DNA from 3 places in the Brevibacillus sp. FSL K6-6036 genome. Region 2 is predicted to be linked to each of the others. Evidence: riboswitches for the same ligand, from Rfam matches in the RefSeq annotation. Region 2 holds a riboswitch; each other region holds the start of a gene.

Region 1 (5,043 bases), 2.3 Mb from region 2:
TCGTCAATATATCTTGTTCCGTGAAATTTTTCCCCACCACAGTCACCTGATCAGACGCTTTTGTACCGGTCAGAACCGAGCAGCCCGTCACAGCCATCATCGACAATGCCAACACGCCCATTCCAACTTTCCTCAGCCATCCTGCTCTCACAAGATCCTCCCCTTTCATCATTAACCGTTTATTTGAAAAACCCCAAAAAGCCTGATGTGTTCAAGTCTTCAAAAATCAGCTTTTTGGATAAAGCGGCCTAACGCGAGTGGCGAATGCGCAATCCTTTTGGCGTCACTCGCCAATCTACCCAGGCCAGAATCAGGTCAAACAAGACCGCCAGCAGCGCAGCCGGCACCGCACCTGCCAGGATGATGCCCGTGTCCACCATGGCAATCCCGCGAAGGATCAGGTCGCCCAAGCCGCCTGCCCCGATAAACGCCGCGAGCGTCGCCACTCCGATCGTCATGACCGTAGCCGTGCGAATCCCGGCAAATATGACGGGGCGGGCCAGTGGAAGCTCTACGATCCGCAGCATCTGGCCTTTGGTCATCCCCATGCCGCGCCCTGCTTCCAGCAGCGAGGAATCGACGTCCAAAATGCCGGTGTACGTATTGCGGACGATGGGCAGAAGCGCGTAAATGACCATCGCGATGACAGCCGGGATCGGTCCGATGCCAAACAGCGGAATCATAAATCCGAGCAGCGCCAGACTGGGAATCGTCTGGAAGACCGAGATCACGGCCAGCACCGGACCGGCAAGCTTCCGGTACCGGGTCAGCAGAATGCCTGTCGGCACCGCAACTACAATCGCCCAGAACAACGCGACGACAGACAGAACGATATGCTCCCAGCTCGCCTGCACAATATCCGGCCAGCGGTCTGCCATTACGGAAATCACTTCACTCATTGCGCCACGCTCCTCTCCTGATCCAAGTATGGCCGTGCAAGCACATCGACCAGACTGGCCCTTGTCAACAAGCCTGCCAACGTCCCGTCTTGGCGGACGACCGGCACGTACCCGTACGGCGCTTCCTGCACGAAGCCGATGGCATCCGCGAGCGGGGTGTCGGGTGAAAGCGTCATGGTGTCTGTCCGCATCACATCGCGGATGGCCAGCGATTCATCCGGGTACCGCTTGTGAATATCCGCCGTATCCGCCATGCCCAAGTACTTCCCATGCTTGTCGACAACGATCAGCCCGGTTACCCGCTTGCGGTGCATGATCTGTACAGCCTCCGCCAGCCCTCGGCCCGGGGAGACGGTAACCGGCTGCGTGACCATGACATCCTGGACAAGCTGCCCGAGGTGGGACTGCAGCCGTTTTTCCCCGATGAACTCCCGGACAAAATCATTGGCCGGATGGCGCAAAATGTGATCGGGCGTCCCCTGCTGGATCACATTCCCGTTTTGCATGACCACGATCTGGTCGGCGATTTTCAACGCTTCATCCATGTCGTGGGTGACAAAAACGACTGTTTTGTTCAGCTCCTGGTTCAGCCGGATCAGCTCATCCTGCAGCTGCTCCCGGGTAACCGGATCGAGTGCCGAAAAAGGCTCATCCATCAGAATGATCGGCGGATCGCTCATCAGCGCCCGGGCTACCCCTACCCGCTGCTGCTGGCCTCCGGAGAGCTCGGACGGGTATCTGTCCCGGTACCGGTCGGGGGCCAGGCCGACCATATGGAGCAGGCGATCGACCTTTTTGTGATCAATCGACCCTTTTCCCCCCTGAAGCCGTGGCACCAGCGAAATATTTTCCGCGATTGTCAGGTGGGGAAACAGGCCGACCTGCTGAATCACATAGCCGATGCTCCGCCTCAGCGCGACCGGATCGACCTCCGCCGAATTCCTTCCGCCGACGGTAATCGTCCCCGATGTTGGCGAAATCAACCGGTTGATCATCTTCATCGTCGTGGTCTTGCCGCAGCCGGATGGCCCGACCAGCACTGTGATGCTCCCCTCGGGAATCTCCAGATTGAGATTCGGGATCACAGTCGTCGAGCCGTACGATTTGCGCACGCGTTCAAAGACAACCGCATTTGCCATTCGCATCCCCTCTTTTCGCTGTATTTTTGAAAATAAAAAGACCCCGCCAATGCAGGGTCTGTACCTGTAAAAATACAAAAAGACCCTGCAAAAGCATAGGGTCAAAAAACCGAATTGTTTTCCACGTCGGAATGATCTGACACGGAATGCTTGTTTTGACCCATCTTGAGGCTGACGAGGTTAGCTGACGGACTCGGGAAAGATGGTTCCCTACGGCAGATATGCTGCCGATTCGCCCCGGAAAAAGTGGTTCCCCCGCTTTCCGATTATGCAAATCGGAAATTAAGCTTATGGCTATTATGCATGAACTCGATCATCAAGTCAAATTCGCCTTCCCGGATATGAGGTCCGAATGTCATAGGTCATTGGTAACAAAAGTAATTATTTGTGAAAATTTGTAGGTATTTGTCTAACTTATTGCGAATCTATCTAAATATTCCATATTTTTTCTTGCAAGGAGGACTTCTATATGACCAAGCAGTGGAAACAGGCGTGGCAAGCAGCGCTGTTGGCTCTTGTCTTCTTCTTCTCTCCCGCCCAGCATTCAACGGCATCGGCTGAGAGTCTAGATTACAGCTCCAGCGTGCAAAACGGCAAGCTGGTCGTTTCTGCTTCCCTGAAAAATCCAGGCGATGGACGCAGCATCGGGGTCATCGCCGTCGGCTATGACGCCAATGGAAAAGCGATTGAAACCAAAGGAGCAGACGTATTCATCCCTCGCGGCCAGACTGGGAAATACCAGATCGTCATGGATCGAGGCGCCCAAATTGCCAAGGTCGAGGTGATCCCGGCTGATCTGTCCAATCCGACAGGCAAATTGAGCAGCTCCGCCTATAGTCTTGTAAATGGAAAAATGGTGGTGACCGCCGTTGTGGAGAATGGCGGTGACGGCCGGAATATCGGGGTCATCGCGATCGGATACGACGCAAACGGAAAAGCGATCGAGACAAAAGGCCTCGACACCTTCATCCCCCGCAACGAAGTGGGCAACTACCAGATTCTGCTGGACCAGGGGGCAAAAATTGCAAACGTCAACGTCCTTCTCGCCGACTTATCCAACCCGACCGGCAAGCTGAGCAGTGAAGCCTTTTTGCAGGTAAACGGAAAAACGCTGGTGACAGCTGTCGTGGAAAATGGCGGAGATGGCCGAAACATCGGGGTTTTTGCTGTCGGCTATGATGCCAAAGGAAAAGCTGTAGAAACCAAAGGTCAGGACTCGTTCATCCCCCGCAACGAAGTGGGCAGCTACCAAATCATGCTCGATCATGGAGCCGCCATTTCCGGGGTCAAGGTATATCTCGCCGACTTATCCAATCCAACCGGCAAATTAAGCAGTTCCGCCTATACCCAAGTGAATGGAAAAATGGTGGTGACCGCCGTCGTGGAGAATGGTGGTGACGGCAGGAGCATCGGCGTTTTCGCGGTAGGCTATGACGCCAAAGGAAAGCCCGTAGAAACGGCAGGACAAGATACGTTTATCCCGCGCAATGAGGTTGGCAACTACAATATCGTGCTGAATCAAGGAGCCAAAATCGCCTCGGCAAAGGTGTTCCTCGCTGATCTGTCCAATCCTGCAGCCAAGCTGAGCAGCAGTGCCTTTACCCCGGTCAATGGCACCATGCTGGTCACGGCTGTGGCAGAAAACGGCGGAGACGGGAAGAACATCGGCGTGACGGCTGTCGGATACGATGCGAAAGGAAAAGCGATTGCCTCCAAAAGCGCAAAGACCTTTATCCCGCGCAATGAGGTAGGGAACTACCAGCTTTCCTTGCCAAACGCAGGAAAAATCGTCAACGTCAAGGTCACCCTCACCACTCCTTAACTCGCGTATTTTTGGCGAACGAGCAACCATATCTGAAAAAGGTGCCTCTTTGGTCTGCCTTGGACCTTGAGGCACCTTCTTTTTTTGCCGCTGCCTGTTTGGGGACGTATCGCGATTCCATCTGCTTTCGAACATTCGAACATCTGCTTTCGGATTTGGCGACACTTCCTTTACGCCGCCAGAAGGGCAATCTTTCGCAATCGTGTCTTTGCATGATCAAACCGGCGCAAAGCAAGGGATGTCAGTTCGTCAAAAGAACTCCTGCCTCAGCTTTAACCGAGCGGAAAATGGCAGGAGACAAAGTGCCCTGCAGTGCCTTCGGTCAGTGTCGGCGCAGTCTGTCTGCACACATCCTGCACATACGGACATCTGGTGTGAAAATGGCAGCCGGACGGAGGATTGGCCGGATTCGGCAGATCGCCCTGCAGGACAATCCGTTCCTTTCGCTGCGTCGGATCAGGAATCGGGACAGCCGACAGAAGCGCTTCCGTGTAGGGGTGGCGCGGGTTTGCAAACAGCTCGTCGCGCTCTGCCAGCTCCACGATTTTGCCCAGGTACATGACCGCGATCCGGTCGCTGATATGCTTGACGGCAGGCAAGCCGTGGGCGATGAAAATGTAGGTCAGCTTTAGCTCCTTTTGCAGCTTCTTGAGCAGGTTCAGCACCTGCGACTGGATCGACACGTCGAGCGCCGATACCGGCTCGTCGCAGACGATCAGGCTCGGATTCAAGGCGAGGGCGCGCGCGATACCGATCCGCTGTCTCTGCCCGCCGCTGAATTCATGCGGGTGGCGGCTCATATGGTGGGCATCCAGCCCGACAAGGCGCAGCAGCTCCACAACCTTTTCCTTCAGCTCGCTTCCTTTGTGGGTGCCGTGTACGCGCAGCGGCTCGGCCACGATTTCTTCCACCCGCATCCGCGGATTGAGCGAGGAATACGGGTCCTGAAAAATCATTTGCAGGTGCTGCCGCAAAGTGCGGACCTCGGCTTTGCCGAGAGTGGACAGATTTTTTCCCTCAAACCAAATCTCCCCTTCGGTCGGCTCCAGCAGCTGCAAAATCATCTGGCCGGTGGTCGACTTGCCGCAGCCGGATTCTCCGACGATTCCCAGCGTTTCTCCGCGGTACACGGTAAAGTCGACGCCATCTACGGCCCGTACGTAGCCTGTCTCTTTGGAAAACA
Region 2 (5,043 bases):
TCGGCAGCCTCCGGTATTGTCGGCCGGATTCCTTTGTCAGCCGAACGCCCACGGATCAGCCGAAATCCAAAGTAAATGAACAAAAGCGGGATTACAAGCTGGAACAGATCATCCATGCCGATATGAAGCCACATGTCCAAAGCAATCATGATGCCGAGCCCGGCCAGCAGGCCTCCCCGAACACGCTTGTGATTTCCCCACATCTGTACGCCGAAATACACGAGAACCATCGGCCACAAATCAAAGAGGCCAAACGTGATTATATGCAAGCTGTCAAGAAAAAGGCCAATTCCTGTCAAAATGATCAAGACACCGACCGTCATTTTTTGTAAGCGGGACAATTTCACAAAGGTCTCCTCTCTTACGCCCCATGTCGGCTAATTTCCTACACTTCCGTCACGGCAAGTATAAATAAACGCAGGCGGAATATTCAACGGCGTAAATGTGGTTTCTACCCGCTGAAAGCGCGTCTGCAGCTCAGCTTTCAGTTGGAGGGAGTATTGAAACGTGATGAACAGGCCACCCGGAGCAAGGGCAGACTGGACTTCATCCAAGATCCCCGTCCGCAATTCCGCGGGAAAGTTGGCAAACGGAAGTCCGGAGATAATGGCATCAGCCTTGCCAATCCCGGCCTTACTCATGTACTCTTGCAGCTTCAGTGCCTCATCCCACATCGTGATGCCGGGAAATCGGCGAGTCAGCATTTCCCGAAACAACGGATCTCTCTCCACCAAAATGTATTTGGTATCGAGCCTTTTTTTCTTTAGAATGCTTTCCGTAAAGGCGCCTGTTCCAGGCCCCAGTTCTATAATCACGTCAGACTGATTCCAGTCCACGCTGCACAGCATCTTTTCGCATAAAAAACGAGAGCTGGGAATGATGCTTCCTACACGTCCTGGCTCCGCAAAAAATCGACGTAAAAAGACCATAAAGTCTGCCAAGGATAGAACCTCCTAGGGGAAAAGCAGCCTGCTTGGACAGGCTGCCTGGTTGCCACTTCCTATTCTACACGAGATGCCTGATTCCTGTCGTTACTCCTGAACTTTCGCAGGCTCGGCATCCTTTTTGCTTTGCAAAGACGCTTTGATTTGGGCCAGCTCCTCATCCAGATCATTCTTTTCAAGGGACTCGAGAGATTGCTCCAAACCAGCGCTGGTCTGGCGCCACTGGCCGCTCAGATTGGCTTCCGCTTCCATCCGCAGCACTTTTTCTTCCATCCGGGAAAAGCCTTTGCCGGCAGATTGATTGCCCATGCCGACAATTGCATGGTTCACTTGCTTTTGCGTTTTCGCTACTTGCGCTCTTGCCATCAGAGTGAATTTTTTCGCTCTCATTTTATAAAATTCTTCTTTCAGCTCGGCCAGCTTCTCGCGCATTTGCTGAGCGGCTTCCGATGCTGTCAGATAAAGGGCTTCGTATTCCTGGGCACGCAGCTCGTATTGCTTCTTGTCGGCCAAAGCCCGGCGCGCGAGCAGGTCTTCTCCTTCGGTCAGCGCCAGCTTCACCTGACGATCGCGTTTTTCCGCAAGCGCCACTGCCTCTTCCCATTGCTGGTGGAATTTCTTCTCCAGGGCCACTTGCTTCGCTACTGCCACTTCCACTTGTCCGATCTCCACTTCCATGTCACGCATGTACTGATTGAGCATAACCACCGGATCTTCCATCGAATCCAAAGCGTCATTCACAGAAGCCACCGTCAAGTCACGCAGTCGTTTAAAAATACCCATTTTTTAGTCCTCCTTATCATATCACAAGAAATTTGATTGTCATGTACCTTGCACTTTTCAGGTTTGTTTCATCACTTGTCATCGATATCAAGGTTGTTGCTTCTTGGCCATTCTGTGCTCCCAGCCGTCCAGAGCATCCTCTTTCAATACCTGCCGTGCCCACTGCCGCTCCCATGCTGTCGGCATGGAATCATGCGTCTTGTCACTGCGGCGGATAAAGCGGTACCCGAGGTAAATCACTCCGATAGCCAGTACGACATTGAACAGTAAATGCAGCTTGCCGATCAACATTAACAGCCCGAACAGAAAGACCAGTATCCCCCAGAAGCGGGAACCGGAGCTGCCAATCACTTTACGGGCTCCGTATAACATGATCAGCCCGGGGATCAGCACACCGAGGAAATCGCCGCCATCGATACCGAGTTGGTCCAATAAGACAAACCCTCCGGTCAGCAGCAATGCGAGTCCAAGGAGCACCTTGCCAGACCGCTCACTCATGAAATGCTTCCCTCCAATCGACTATTTGTTGGTGTGTCAACCTTATGCCTTTATTCTAGACGGGGCGAGTGTTCGACATAACGGGCGAGCGGTTGGTTTTTGCCTCCGTCCCTGGACGGATAAAGTGTCGTCCCCCAATCGGACAAGGATCCCTCTTGATTGGATTCAGCCCTTTTCCGGCGCAGGGCGAGCCGTCATGGAGAAGAAAAGTCCGACACATGGTTTCCATTACATATAGAAGAAAAATGTCGTTTGCACGGTACTGACGAAACGTTACAGCTTATGACAAAATATTGTGACGAAATCGTGAACAAACAAGGGTAGAAAAAGGAAAAGTGGGACAAGTGTTGAATTGTGTGGAGGTGCGTGTAAAAAAATATCGAAAAATAGCCGAGTTCCGCTATGCGGAAACGGGGGACCCACTATCTTTGGGGTGAATGGCTGCGCTCTCGCAGTCTAGGGCATTCCTTTCGACCGAACCCTTCAGCTAACCTCGTAGGCTCAGGAGAGGAGCAGTATCTTTTGCGCAAGACAGTAGTTTCTTTGCTTATTGCCGGATTGCTTGCAATGGGTACCGGTGCGGCGCATGCTCAGGAGGGAACCCCCCTGATGACTGTCGTCAATGATCTGTACGGTGTCCCTTACAAGTCTTCCGGAACCACGAAAAAAGGCTTTGACTGCTCCGGTTTTACACGCTATGTGTTTGATGCGCTAGGTGTAGATTTGCCTCACAATTCTTCTTCTCAGTATCAAGTCGGCCAACCGGTTAGCCGCAAAGATTTGCAGCCCGGCGACCTCGTCTTCTTCAAGACGAATGGAAGAAGCATTTCCCACGTAGGAATCTACATCGGCAATGACACGTTTGTGCACTCGGAATCTGGCAGAGGCGTCGTCAATACCAAATTGAGCGACCCCTACTACTGGAGCAAACGCTATGTAGGAGCCAAGCGAATCGCTGCTCCGGCACTCCAGGCGAAAGCCACCGACACTCCTCCAGCCAAGAAAGCGGTACAAGCGGCTTCCTTGCCTGAAGCACAACCAGAACAACAAGCGAAAGCGCCCGAGGCAGCTCAACCAGAGCAACAGCCTGGGCAGCAGGCAGCAGCTGCAGCTGAGACACCAGTTGAGACACATACAGTGCCACAGCCGGAACAACAGCCGGAAGCGCAGCCTAGCAAGTAAGTGCAAGCACAAAAATGAAAGCCAGGGACGTTAGGTCTCTGGCTTTTTCTGACGAAATTTAGCACCTGGTGTCAATAGGAAGTAACACCCGCTATTCTTCATTATATGTCCTTTTTCCTGCCGGAACACGCTGGTAACGTTTGGTTTCTTTGTCCTTCACCAGTCAAACCGTGTTATGATAGGAGAGAATACAAATATTCAGGAGATTTGAGGTTACTGGGGGAGTACCTGTGAAAGACCATATTTTGCTTGTAGACGACAATCAGGAAATCATAGAGCTTCTTGAAGATATTTTGGAAAACGAAGGGTATGAGGTCACTTCTTCAGAGAGCGGGGAGCATGCCCTTACTTTGTTGAAGCAAGGCTTGAAGCCCAATTTGATTCTTTTGGACATCATGATGCCGAATATGAGCGGCTATGAGCTGTGCTCGCAAATTCGCCGCGAATCGGACCTGCCGATCCTGTTTCTCAGTGCGAAAGGAAAAGCGGTCGACAAAGTCGTCGGTTTTGAAATCGGCGCCGATGACTATATCACGAAGCCATTCGACACGGAAGAGCTGCTCGCCCGCATCCGGGCGCATCTGAGAAGGTACGAGCGGATTCGCAAGCATACCGAAGAGCACAGCGAAAAGGACCCATCCGGCTCCTCCATTACCGTTTTGAAATTTAAAGGACTGGAAATCCACAAGGAAACGTACTCGGTGTATGTAAATGAAGAAAAAATTGACCTTTCCACCAAAGAATTTCAGTTGCTCACCTTTCTGGCCGAAAATGCCGGCATTGTGTTTACCCGCGAACAAATTTACGACCGGGTATGGGGATACGGCTACGGCTCCCTCAATACTGTGACGGTTCATATCAAAAATTTGCGGGAAAAGCTGGAACGGGAGCGGCAGTACATCAAAACGCAGTGGGGGACGGGTTACGTTTTCATCGGGGAGAAGGTGTAGATGAGCATCCGCAACAAGCTGTTCCTCTCGTTCTTCGCACTGATTGCGCTGAACCTGTTCGTTTTCAAGTTTGTCTTCGAGGATATTATTGTCGTTCAACTGAAAACGGATCGCCACAATCAATATCGCTATGAAAAGGAAACGGCTGAAAAGGTTCGCGTCAATCAGCTGCTCAGCGCCAGCAATTTCAAGGACCCGACAGACCGCAGCGAGTTGGAAAAGCAGTTGCCGGAGGATTTGGTATACAAAATGTTAGTTAAGGACGCCAACGGCAACACGATCTTCATCAAGACATCCCAGGCATACAATTTGAAAAATCCGCCGAGGAAAATAAAAAAGGAAAATACCGATCTGAAGGTTGTGGCGGAATACCATTTTCAACACGAACCGCCGAAAAAAGGCGAAACCATCATCTACTTCTACACAGATGACTCCGATATTATGGCAACAAAAGGGGTCAGCATGATGCTCTGGTACATCTACGGGAGCATTGCCCTGGTCGGACTTGTCCTGCTCGGCTTCTTCGTCCGCTGGATTCACCGGCCGGTAAACGAGCTGTCCCGCGTAACGCAGGAAATTCGCGAAGGAAAACGGCTGGTTTCGTTTACGTACCATTCAGAAGACGAATTTGGCCGTCTGTTTCGCTACTTCTCCGACATGGTCGATCAGCTCCGGTTTTCCGAAGA
Region 3 (5,043 bases), 1.7 Mb from region 2:
GTGGCCATCAGCTTCAAGAGATCTGCTCCCGCTTTCAGTTGGCTTCGGGCGGCCTTTCTCACCTCGTCAACCCCATCAGCCTCAATCGCCATTGGATGGCAGTGCCCGCCAGTCATGACGATGGGCTGGCCGGATGCGTAGACGCGCGGCCCCTCGACAAAGCCTCGCTCAACCGCATTTCGATAGGAAATATCTACATTGTATCGTGTACCCACATTCCGTACTGTCGTGATGCCAGCCTCGAGAAACTGTTTTCCTTGCTGATGAGCCCGAAACGCCGTGTCCGCTGCGGAATCCAGTCTGATTTGCCTGAAGGGATCAGGTGAAGCGTCCATGCCCAAATGCACATGGCAGTCGATCAAGCCGGGCAAAAGCGTCATTCCCGTTCCGTCGAACTCCCAGTCTGCCACTTCCGCATTGCCTGCCTCAGAGACATGCAATATTCCGGATTCGTCAAAGACAACCGTTCCTCTTTCAATCTGCCGCAAATGTACAACGTCGATTATTCTTACATTGTATATTTTTCGCCTCACGTCAGCACCACCCTGTTTATACTGGGATTTGTTGCGTGTACTTTTCGACCAGCTCAGCGAGCAGCTTCATGTTTACATTGCCGCCTGAAGCCAGCACGACTACCTTTTTTCCCTTGAGTGCAGTCCGATGGTGAATCATTGCTGCCAAAGCGGCCGCACCGGACGGCTCTACTACCATCTTGGCCCGTTCCGCAAGGCTCACCACCGTCCTTGCAATCTCTTCCTCGGAGACCAATACCATCTCGTCGACGTATCTTGTCGTGTGTGCATACGTGATCTTTCCCGGCTTTTTGGCCATCAATCCATCCGCGATCGTATCCACCTTTTCCACTTCAAACGGGCAGCCGTGCCGAAGCGATTCATACATCGCCATGGCCCCCTCGCTATTCACGCCGATCACGCGCACGGCCGGCTTTGTCTCCTTCAAAGCAGCCGCCACGCCCGATATCAACCCTCCCCCGCTGACCGGAACGATGACCACGTCAACGTCGGGAAGCTCTTCCAAAATCTCCAGGCCGATCGTGCCTTGCCCTGCGATAATATGCATGTCTTCAAACGGATGGATCAGTACAAGACCTTCGCTTTGGTGAAGCTCCAGCGCTTTTTCATACATGGTAATGGAGGTGCTCCCTCCATCTACTACTTTGGCGCCGTAATGAAGGATCGCATTTTGCTTGCTCGGTACAGGATTGGTCGGCATGACCACTGTAGCTGCAATCCCTTGGATCTGGGCAGCGTAGGCAGTGCCTGCGCCGTGATTGCCTGCAGAAAAGGCCACGACACCCCGTCTTTTTTCCTCGTCTGTCAGGCTCACGATCTTGTTGTACGCGCCGCGGATTTTGAACGCCCCTGTCTTTTGCAGATTCTCGCATTTTACGTAGATGGTATTGCCTGACCATTCGCTGAAAGTGCGCGAATACTGCATAGGTGTCGGCAAGATGACACCCGCGAGATTGGCCCTGGCTTGCCTGATTTGCTCCAATGTAACGAACATGCGTTTATCTCTCCTCTTCCCTGATTTCTACGACCATTTCAATCTCCACAGGCAGATTCATGGGCAGAACGGATGTGCCCAAGGCAGAGCGGGCATGCTTCCCCCTGTCGCCAAAAACGTTCACCAGCAGATCGGAAGCCCCGTTCATAACCTGGGGCTGGTCGTAAAAATCGTCTGCGCTGCTCACCAGTCCGAGTACTTTCACAATCCGCTCAATCTTATCAAGATTGCCAATCTCCGCTTTGATCATGCTGAGCAGGTTGAGGACAGTAATCTGTGCCGCCTCATATCCTTGTTCTACAGTAAGCTCCCTGCCCAGCCTGCCCGTATAGAGCGGTTTCCCATCGACAAAGCAGCCGGCTCCTGAGGTAAAAACCAGGCAGCCCGAACGCACGCAGGATACGTAGGTTGCCAAAGGCGGTTGGTTCGGGGGCAGACTTACCCCCAGCTCTTCAAGTCTCTTTTCCACAAATGACAAAAGTACCACCACGCTTTTCTGAAAATTCTAATCAACACTCGATATTCTCATTCTATCACGATCCCGGAATAAAATGATACAATTTTTTTGATATCGACAAATTTTTTAGAAAAAAATCAACAACATGCACCCGTCCGCTGAATCCTCCAGCCGCCTGTCATGGAAATCATGCCACAAATACACGGCGGTATTTCCTTTTCTGAACAAGCGTCAACAAGGTCTGCCATTATTTACAGGTTCCATTCTCTCAAGTCTATTTGTTATCCTAGTTAAGCCAAACAAACAAGCCGAAACTTCCAAAGAAGTGGAAGTGCGGGGGACTTCTTTTTGTAGAGTTAGCCACTCTGCATTGGGGTGAATCACGCTTGTGAAGGGTTGTATCCTCAGCCCGAACCCGACAACTAACCTCGTAGGCGAAGAAAAGGAGACGATGAGAACATGAAACCATTCGGCAAGTCTATCATCGCTATTGCTTTGGGATTGGCTGTTACTTCGATGTCCACTTCAGCATTTGCTGCCACATGCCCGGTAAAAAATGTTGTTAATCAAGGGCAATGGCTCCCATATTTCATGAATTCCCAACCTTCGCAACAATCCCAACCATCGAACCAATGGAACCAATGGAACTGGGCATTTCCATCCAACTCTATGCAATGGGTAGAGCTTCCGATGCAACAGCCGGTACAAAAACCGGTTCAGCAGCCGGTACAAAAGCCAGTTCAACAACCGGCTAAAGCTCCGGCAAGCAACACTGTCAACGCTTCCTCCCAGTTTGCTCGCGAAGTGGCAAATCTGGTAAACCAAGAGCGTGCAAAAGCTGGTCTGGCTCCGCTTGCTTACGATGCTGCATTGGAAAAGGTAGCATTGGCAAAAGCGGCTGACATGGATCAAAACAACTACTTTGATCACAACAGCCCTACCTACGGTTCTCCATTTGACATGATGAAGCGCTTTGGCGTATCGTACATGACTGCCGGCGAAAACATCGCCATGGGTCAGCGCAGCGCTGAAGAAGTGATGCAGCAATGGATGAACAGTGACGGTCACCGCAAAAACATCATGAACCCGAATTTCACGAAAATCGGCGTAGGCTACCAAAATGGTTACTGGGTACAAGAATTTACCGGATAACCTTGATGGCTGCAGAGAAGAACCGAGTTGCTCAACAGAGTGACTCGGTTTTTTCGGTTTTTTCCCTGCTTGCAAAAAAAGCCCACCTGAAGCTGGTGGGCATGGTATCGATCTAGGCTTTTGTGATCAAAGGAGAAAATGGCGACACCCGGATCAGAGGCTCATTAACGAGCGCACCAGCCGCCGTCGATGACCATTTCAAGGCCGCTCACAAACGAAGACTCGTCCGAAGCGAGATAAAGTGCACCATAAGCGATATCCTCGGGTTTGCCGAGACGAGGCAGCGGCGTTTGCGCCTGAAAAATGCCCCGAACCTCTGGAGCCGTGATCATTTGCGTCATTGGTGTTTCGATAATGCCCGGGTGAATGGAGTTCACGCGGACGGAATCCTTCGCGCATTCGACAGCTGCTGCTTTCGTAAGAGCTCTCAACGCCCCTTTGGAAGCGGTGTAACCATTCGTAAAGTTCAGAGCAACTAGTCCTGCGGTAGACGAAATGTTGATGATGGAACCGCTTCCAGCCTTTTTCATCTCAGGGTAAACCAGCGTCATTCCCAGCACGCAGCCGGTCAGGTTTACATCCATCACCTTGTTCCAGTTTTCCATCGTAAATTGCTCAATCGTAGCATCTGTACTGATACCCGCATTGTTTACCAGGACGTGAATGTTGCCAAATGCCTCCAGACCTTGTGCGATGACGTTTTTCCATTCGTCCTCGGAAACGACGTTGTGTTTGACCCCGATGGCTTCCCCGCCGTCCGCCTTGATTTCATTCACCACTTCTTGCAGCTTGTCTTCGGACATGTCCGTCGCGATTACTTTCGCGCCTTCCTGGGCAAACAGACGAGCTGTTTGTGCCCCCATACCGCTTGCCGCACCTGTAATGATGGCGACTTTTCCTGTTAGACGACCCATAGTCGTATCCTCCCGCTTTTTCATTTCTGAAAAAGAAATTCAAAAAAATTTTAAACAACTAGTTGTTTTATCGACACTGTGTCGTAAATAATTATATCAATGCCCTTCTTATATGGGCAAACAACACAAAACGCCGAAGTGACGATAAATCAACAGAAGATCAACGTTGTGTGGATCACATAGAAAAAGTTCAACAAGGATGGGAAGAATGTCGATGAAACCGAAGAAGATTGATCCGCGGGTCAGGAGGACACGCCAGCTCCTTCAGGACGCGTTTACCTCGCTCATACAGGAAAAAGGGTATGAGGCCATCACCGTACAGGACATTACCGAGCGTGCCACTTTGAATAGGGCCACCTTTTACCTCCACTATCGAGACAAACAGGATTTGATGTGGCAAAGCACAGAAGAAGTCCTCTCGGAGCTGGTGGACAGTCTGCGCGAAACGACCAAACATGCGAAAAAAGCAGACTTGCACGTAGATCAACCGCACCCCGTGTTCGTCTGCCTGTTTGAACAGATTGCACGCCATGCGACCTTTTACAAGGTAATGCTGTCCCATCACCAGGCACCACTCGCTGCTCGCCTGATCGAAGTCATCACCGATTACATCTCCCAAGGCCTGGACGAATTCCAGCCCGATGACACCAAGCTCACGGCACAGCGAGAGATTATTGTCCGCTATACCGCCTCTGCCTTTTTAGGAGTCATCATGTGGTGGCTGGAGGGCGGCATGAGCTATTCTCCCCGCTTCATGGCGCTGCAATTGATGAGGCTTGCGATCAAGGGGCCGTATGAGCTGTCTCCGTTTGCGTGAGCCCTTTCGGGGCGGGAAATAGCAAAAAGCCGGAACGGTACCACTCCGGCTTTTCACATTCAAGAGGTACTCGTCAAAGCGTTCTCTTCGCTTCGACGCTCTTAGCTCTCTGTGGAACAGCAGTCACACTTCTGCTCCTCTAGCAAAGGTACCTCTTTTTCATGCATTGTCTGTTT

What was found. Region 2 has a riboswitch for cyclic di-AMP ahead of NST37_RS05210 (C40 family peptidase). Riboswitches for the same ligand answer to the same signal wherever they lie in the genome.
Region 1: it holds a riboswitch for cyclic di-AMP, as region 2 does, so the genes downstream of both, NST37_RS19465 (betaine/proline/choline family ABC transporter ATP-binding protein) here and NST37_RS05210 (C40 family peptidase) in region 2, are expected to answer to the same signal.
Region 3: it holds a riboswitch for cyclic di-AMP, as region 2 does, so the genes downstream of both, NST37_RS13390 (CAP domain-containing protein) here and NST37_RS05210 (C40 family peptidase) in region 2, are expected to answer to the same signal.

Annotation. Positions count from the first base shown of each region.
Region 1 covers NZ_CP150173.1:3,911,887-3,916,929, forward strand. The annotation lists gene NST37_RS19455 (glycine betaine ABC transporter substrate-binding protein) at 1-151, opposite strand, end outside; gene NST37_RS19460 (ABC transporter permease) at 249-899, opposite strand; gene NST37_RS19465 (betaine/proline/choline family ABC transporter ATP-binding protein) at 896-2,038, opposite strand; cyclic di-AMP (ydaO/yuaA leader) riboswitch at 2,194-2,337, opposite strand; gene NST37_RS19470 (hypothetical protein) at 2,508-3,860, shown strand; gene NST37_RS19475 (dipeptide ABC transporter ATP-binding protein) at 4,133-5,043, opposite strand, start outside.
Region 2 covers NZ_CP150173.1:1,005,825-1,010,867, reverse strand. The annotation lists gene liaF (cell wall-active antibiotics response protein LiaF) at 1-347, opposite strand, end outside; gene NST37_RS05225 (rRNA adenine N-6-methyltransferase family protein) at 378-941, opposite strand; gene NST37_RS05220 (PspA/IM30 family protein) at 1,032-1,727, opposite strand; gene NST37_RS05215 (membrane protein) at 1,815-2,225, opposite strand; cyclic di-AMP (ydaO/yuaA leader) riboswitch at 2,604-2,742, shown strand; partial or broken gene NST37_RS05210 (C40 family peptidase) at 2,748-3,275, shown strand; gene NST37_RS05205 (response regulator transcription factor) at 3,638-4,357, shown strand; gene NST37_RS05200 (HAMP domain-containing sensor histidine kinase) at 4,358-5,043, shown strand, end outside.
Region 3 covers NZ_CP150173.1:2,674,266-2,679,308, forward strand. The annotation lists gene NST37_RS13375 (amidohydrolase family protein) at 1-533, opposite strand, end outside; gene ilvA (threonine ammonia-lyase) at 550-1,527, opposite strand; gene NST37_RS13385 (RidA family protein) at 1,532-2,005, opposite strand; cyclic di-AMP (ydaO/yuaA leader) riboswitch at 2,281-2,436, shown strand; gene NST37_RS13390 (CAP domain-containing protein) at 2,444-3,136, shown strand; gene NST37_RS13395 (glucose 1-dehydrogenase) at 3,301-4,050, opposite strand; gene NST37_RS13400 (TetR/AcrR family transcriptional regulator) at 4,265-4,867, shown strand; gene NST37_RS13405 (hypothetical protein) at 4,969-5,043, opposite strand, start outside.